DNA from 2 places in the Psychromonas sp. KJ10-5 genome. Region 2 is predicted to be linked to the other one. Evidence: predicted binding sites of a transcription regulator. Region 2 holds the regulator's gene; the other holds the start of a gene.
What was found. Region 2 encodes MetJ, which represses methionine synthesis genes. Its sites were predicted from a motif close to TAGACGTCTAGACGTCTA; they were not measured.
Positions count from the first base shown of each region.

Region 1 (3,506 bases), 940 kb from region 2:
ATTGGATAAACTAATGTGTTACCTGCAACAGAAAATTTGTAACCACGATCAGCAACCTGTTGATCCAAGTAAGGTTTGTGTTGGAATGCATTTGCATCGATTGAACCTTCATCTAATGCAGCATTAGGTGTAATGTAATCAGAAAAAGTGACTAATGATACATCTAGGTTATATTTCTCTTTCGCTACTTTAGCAGCAATCTCTGCTACTTGTGCTTCAGCACCAGCGATTACACCAATTTTTACTTTATTGTTATCAACTGCCGGTGCTTCTTTTTCACCACAACCAGCTAGCGCAAATACAGACGCAAAACCTAATACAGCGATTACTTTTTTGATATTAACATTCATACATTTTCCTTTGAGATGTTGCTTTAATAAAATTTAAAATGAAACGATTAACGGTGGTCTACACGCTTAACAAGATAATCACCTAGAGACTGAATCAGTTGTACTAGGATCACCAGAATAACGATAGTAATCATCATCACAGTGGCATCAAAACGTTGGTAGCCATAACGAATACCAACATCACCAAGACCACCACCACCAACGGTCCCTGCCATCGCTGAGTAACCTACTAAAGTCACTAATGTAATGGTTGCCGCATTGATAATGCCGGGTAATGCCTCTGGTAATAATACTTTCTTAATGATTTGTAGTGGCTTAGCTCCCATCGCTTGTGCGGCTTCAACTAATCCAGCTGGAACCTCTAATAACGCACCTTCAACAAGACGTGCGATAAATGGAATCGCACCAATGGTTAGAGGCACAATTGCAGCTGCAGTCCCAATTGACGAGCCAACAATAAAGCGAGTCACTGGAATTAAAGCAACCAGCAAAATAATAAATGGGATTGAACGGCCGATATTCACCACAACACCTAATATTTTGTTCAAGCTAGTGCTTTCTAATAAACCATTCTTTTTACTTAGGTGTAATAACACACCCAGAGGAATACCGACCACAAAACCGATAAAACCAGACGTAAACACCATGATTAATGTTTCCCACAATGAACTAACTAATAGCTCAATTAGGCGTGTGTTTTCAGCCCACCAAGTAACCACTGCATTAAATGACATAGCCAAGCACCTCTAGTTCAATTTTTTGTTGTTTTAAATACTCAATGGCTTTTTCTGCACATTCATCTGGGCCAATAAATTCAGCTAACATCAAGCCAAACTTAACACCACCTACATAATCCATATTAGAACTTAAGATACTGATATCAATATTAAATTCACGAGCTACATGACTAATTACTGGCGCATCAACAGAGGCACCAGTGAACTCTAAACGAATTAAAGGGTAACTGTTTTCAACACGTGTACTGTGCAAACGCTCTTGGTAATCAGCTGGGATTGATAAGTCTAATGTTGAGCGAATAAACTCACGCGCTAGCTCTGTTTTAGGGTGAGCAAAAATGTCTCCCACCAACCCATTCTCAACTAACTTCCCTCCACCGATAATAGCCACTTCCTGACAAATACCTTTTACTACCGCCATTTCATGGGTAATTAAAAGAATAGTCAGATTCAACTCTTTATTAATCTTACGAAGTAACTCTAAGATAGAGATAGTCGTCGCAGGATCTAATGCACTAGTTGCTTCATCACATAATAATACTTTAGGATCCGACGCTAATGCCCGCGCAATTGCCACACGCTGTTTTTGTCCACCACTCAAGTTTGCTGGGTAAACATCGCGCTTTTCAGCTAAGCCAACTAACGCTAATAGCTCTTCAACTTTACTTTTTATCTCGCTTTTACTAACGCCAGCAAGCTCTAAAGGTAAGGCGACATTATTAAAAACCGTGCGTGATGATAATAGGTTAAAGTGTTGGAAGATCATTCCAATTTTACGACGAGTATTAGTTAACTCTTGATCTGATAATTTGGTTAAGTCGACACCGTCGAGCAACACTTCACCAGAGCTTGGACGTTCTAATAAGTTAACACAACGTATTAATGTACTTTTGCCCGCGCCAGATGAACCGATCACACCAAAAATACTACCTTGTTCTATGGTTAGGTTAATATCGGAAAGCGCGTTAATCGCCTTATCTCCCTGATAAAACACCTTGTTTACATCTTTTATTTCTATCATCAGATTTCCTGAAATTTAAATACTGGTTACATATTAGGCATCATAGAAAATCTGTGAGCTAAGTTGTAATAATGGATGCATACTAAGCCATCTAGACGTCTAAATCAATTAATTAAAATAAACAAATTTGATTTACATTAATTGATAGAGCAAAAAACTTAGTTTGATGATTTTCACTAGGCAAAAAAAACATCACTCTAAGGTGATGCTTTAAAAGTAAGGTTAAAAAGTCGTTATTTTTTTAAAGGGAGTAAAATCTAATCCTAATAGACCTAATGCAAAAATAGCAGCCCTCGCTGCTGCTGATACATCAATAATTGATAAGTGAACCTCTGCGACTGCTTAGCTAGTTGCAGAGTTTGTCCACCGTTCGTCCTGTTAATTCGGACACTCACTAATGGTAATAACATAAAAAATAGGCATTAAGGACAAATTATATCTTTAAACCTTTATGAATAGAGTTATTGAATATTATCAAGGCTTTCTGTTATTTTTTAGCAGGTCCGGTTGGCGCTTCTTGAACACTGATATAACCATCTTTATTAGTGTCTAAATAATTAAACTGAGTTCGATTGCCATGGAACTCATCGCTAGACACTCTATTGTCGCCATTTTTATCTAAGCGTTTAATAAAGCGATTATGTTGAGATGATTGCTTCTGTTGCCCATGGGTTTCGTTATCACTTTTAGTAAAAGCTAGGTGAGTCTTTGTATCTGTAGTTTGCTCGGTATCCTTCACGCCTCCTCGCACGCTTCGGACATAGTTATAAACTCTGATCATATCCCCCTGCGGACCTCTAGACATTGCCTTACCAGTCTTAGGGTCGCTACGCTGCGCGCCAGCACCATGTACGTCCATCACCGTGCCACGCATTTCACCTAACCCTTTACCAAAGGCAACATAAGCAGCACTACTCTCCGGTATAGGGCCATCTAAGTGAGTCGTTGAACTCCAAAAGTAAGGATAATCTTTATGACCACTTTCATCTTTTATAATTGTCGTTTCAAAGATTGTATCAATCGCAGCAGAATCAGTCGTTTCTGGTGAGCGAGTATAATCGACAATACTTTGTAACTCCTTCGCATTAGGTAGTCTCCAATCATCATGCCCCCCTAACTGAAGTTGGGCTGAATAATCTAACGCTTGCTGCCAGTTCATTGCTTGTTGACTATCCTGCTTTTGCCAAGTTAATCCAGTTGCATGATCGGTGACAGTGCCATCACCATTGTCCGTAAAATTATTTTTACCGTAAGCAACATTCCCTCTCACAAATCTAAAGTACATTTTATTTGCTTGATGGGTACGTGGATTATATTTGGGATACCCTTTGATTCTTCCATCGACAAAATTAACACCAAAAATGGTTTCATCATTATTCATAGTTTTGGCTACATACT
Region 1 covers NZ_CM147864.1:2,170,874-2,174,379, forward strand. Annotated here, with positions in the region: gene AC0L3W_RS09590 (MetQ/NlpA family lipoprotein) at 1-350, opposite strand, end outside; gene AC0L3W_RS09595 (methionine ABC transporter permease) at 398-1,084, opposite strand; gene metN (methionine ABC transporter ATP-binding protein MetN) at 1,074-2,108, opposite strand; gene AC0L3W_RS09605 (Lcl domain-containing protein) at 2,596-3,506, opposite strand, start outside.
Region 1: the regulator MetJ is predicted to act here: its motif matches at 2,193-2,210, upstream of metN (methionine ABC transporter ATP-binding protein MetN).

Region 2 (3,506 bases):
CCTTATTTATCTAAGCTAGTAGCTTGGAGTTATGTGAATGGATTATATGATGAAGACACTACATTACATTTATATAATCAAGGGTCAGATCTCGTTGATAAAAACCTGAATCAATTTGCTAAAGATTTATATGCTGTATTTCCAATTTATGTCCCTAAAGCAAGTGATAAAGCACTGAGTGAACCTTGTGCCATTAAACATTTATCCATTTTTTTAAATGTTGAAAAAGATCCAACACGACACTGGCAAGATACAGAAGAGAGTGAATTAAACCAGATCGATAATGTAATGGCCTATGGCGAGCATAAAGAGAGCCTAATTGGCAGTATCGATTTTATCTACCGTAATTCATGGAATGAAGTGCGTACTTTACACTTTAATAGTCAGTTCTCAGTAGTGGAAGCTTTAAATACTATCTTGTCAAAAATGCATCAAGATGCTTCACCTCCTCAACAGATTGATCTGTTTTGCTATAGTCGCCATTTTAGTGAACAAATTTGCCAATCATTCGGTAGTAAACTGAATGAGTTTATTCAGTTACGTTTGCACACCGTACACACTCGTTCTGTACAAACATTGTGGACTGGCGGTAGAAAATTTGGATTTTACTTTGAACGTAAAGGGGTTTCATTGCAGCATTTAGAAAGTGCAGTGGACATTTATAGTCATATCTCTAATAAAAAATTATCTGCAAGCTCATTGAATTTAAAAACCACACATTATGACCAAACAGCTGATGTAATTGAATCGCACATTAGTGAAGGCTTAATACAATTCTTCTTTGAAAATTACCATAATGGTTTTAACGTTTATATTGCCAATGCAGAAAATGATGTAGAAACATTTTTAAACTTTGCAGGTTCAAAAAATGAATTTGTACAAAATGTTAATCGTTTTTATACTTCTAATAATCACTTATCTAATACAGAAGCGGAACAGATTAATTTCAACTTGCCGCAGTTTTATGATATTACACTAAATGAAGATAAAACCTTATCGCTTAACCCCTTCAAAAGCAGCACTTTAGTGGCTTCTGCACAGGACTTAATTTCTGCATTAACTCCTGCTAACGAACAATAAACGCTTTCGTTAAGTATTTTCCTACTCGACTATCTTCTTTTAAATTATGGACTTCTAGCCCTCTTTACGTATAGATTGCCATGTTTAATTTATCGAGGTAAAATAAAGCATATTTTTTAAAAGGTTATTGCTATGTCAACACAATGGAACGGTGAATATATTAGTCCTTATGCCGAACACGGGAAAAAAAGTGAACAGGTAAAAAAAGTGACTGTGTCGATACCAACTAAGGTATTGAAAATATTGACAGATGAACGTACTCGTCGTCAGGTAAATAACTTACGCCACGCAACCAACAGTGAGTTGTTGTGCGAAGCTTTTTTGCACGCTTATACCGGTCAGCCTTTACCTGAAGATGAAGAACTTGATAAAAGTCAAAATGTAAATATTTCAGAGACTTTAAGCAAGTCAACTAAATAAATTCATCAATAAAAAACCTCAATAAGCGATGCTCATTGAGGTTTCAACTAAGCTAATTTGACGATCGCAATTATTTTAATGCAGCCACCGCTTCTTTCACTAATTCACCAATCTTTTCCCATTCACGGTTATCAATCAGATCAGCAGGTACCATCCACGTACCACCACATGCTAATACCGCATTAATATCTAAGTAGTCGTTGATGTTCGCTGGCGATACGCCACCTGTTGGCATGAAGCTAACTGGATAAACCGCAGTTAATGATTTTAACATTGCCACGCCACCCGATGGTCCAGCAGGGAAAAACTTTAACGTCGTTAATCCCATTTCCATTGCTTGTTCAACTAATGATGGATTGTTAACACCTGGAATAATTGGCATGTTACGTTGTTGACAGTATTTAACCGTTGTTGGGTTAAAACCTGGGCTAACGATAAAATCAACACCAGCATCGATCGCTAAATCAACTGTTTCACTATTTAGTACTGTACCAGCACCAATTAACATTTCAGGAAACGCTTCACGTAAATTTTTAATTGATTGTGCAGCAGCTGGAGTACGGAATGTAATTTCTGCACAAGGCATGCCATTTTCAACTAATACTTTACCTAATGGCACAGCATCATTAGCATCTTTAATGGCAATAACAGGAATCACTTTGAGTGATTGTAATTTTTCATTTAATGTTGTCATTTTACTATCCTAAATATGAATGATTAATCTACAAATGGGGCAATGTATTTCATATCAATAATTGCACCTTTATGCTGTATCACAGTACTTGCTACTTGGTGTGCTTTTTCAGCAGCAATAACAGTTGTTCCACCTAAAGTTCGTTTTGACAAATAACCAGCGGCAAAAGAATCTCCGGCTGCAGTAGTATCGATAACATTTTCAGGATCTACTTTTTGCGCTGCAACACTAATTGAATCATCTGCAGTAATGATCAAACATTCGCCGCCACCTTGTTTAATCACTATTTCTTGAACACCTAATGCACGTGTACGCTCGATACATTGCTCAACTTTTGTATCACCAAATAATGCTTGTTCATCATCAAATGTTAGTAAGCCAGTATGAGTAACAGCTAGAATACGTTTAAATCCTTCAGCAGCCTCTTCAGCCGAATCCCATAACTTAGGTCGATAGTTATTATCGAAATAAACTTTACCACCAGCCGCTTTATAACGAGCCAAAAGATCATAAAGCTTTTCACGACTAGCAGGGGGCAATATCGCTAAGCTAATGCCTGAAAGGTAAATAACATCTTGTTTCAATAACGATTCAATATATTCATAACTTGCTGTCTCAAGCCAATATTTAGCCGCCGCAGCATCACGCCAATATAAAAAACTACGCTCACCTGTTTCATCTGTTTCAACCATATATAAACCAGGTTGTCTCGTTTCAGAACGTTGTACAAATTGTGTATCAATGCCTTCTTTGTTCCAAGCATCAATCATTTCTTGGCTTATGTTGTCTTCACCTAAGGCAGTAACGTAACTAACATTTACATCTTTACCTGATGTTAAACGTGACAAATATACAGCTGTATTTAGAGTGTCTCCGCCAAAGCTTCTACGTAAAACGCCATTTACTTCCTGTAATTCAATCATACATTCGCCGATCAAAGCGATATTGAAATTAGCCATTTGCTACCTCTATTATAAAAAATGGATTCATTGTCTTTTGTACTTAACTATCTCAATCTGTTGCAGCGAATAGCGTACGCTTGATGCACTCGATATAAAGCGCGGTATTAAGATCAACAGCAGCATCAACACGCAAAAATGTCGGCAATGCATTTGCATCTTATTAATACAACTTATAAGTTAAAAATTGTACATCACACAACCCGATTTGTAATACAAAAAGACACTATGTGTGATCCAGATCATCCACCTACATCACAATCAAAATAATTATCTAATATAAATATTAAGACGAAGTGAGCTAAATTCAGCCAACCCGCTTAGGTGCTTATTGTAGAGAGGTAATAAAAAGT
Region 2 covers NZ_CM147864.1:3,114,111-3,117,616, forward strand. Annotated here, with positions in the region: gene AC0L3W_RS13575 (class I adenylate cyclase) at 1-1,080, shown strand, start outside; gene metJ (met regulon transcriptional regulator MetJ) at 1,213-1,500, shown strand; gene AC0L3W_RS13585 (bifunctional 4-hydroxy-2-oxoglutarate aldolase/2-dehydro-3-deoxy-phosphogluconate aldolase) at 1,571-2,194, opposite strand; gene kdgK (2-dehydro-3-deoxygluconokinase) at 2,218-3,153, opposite strand.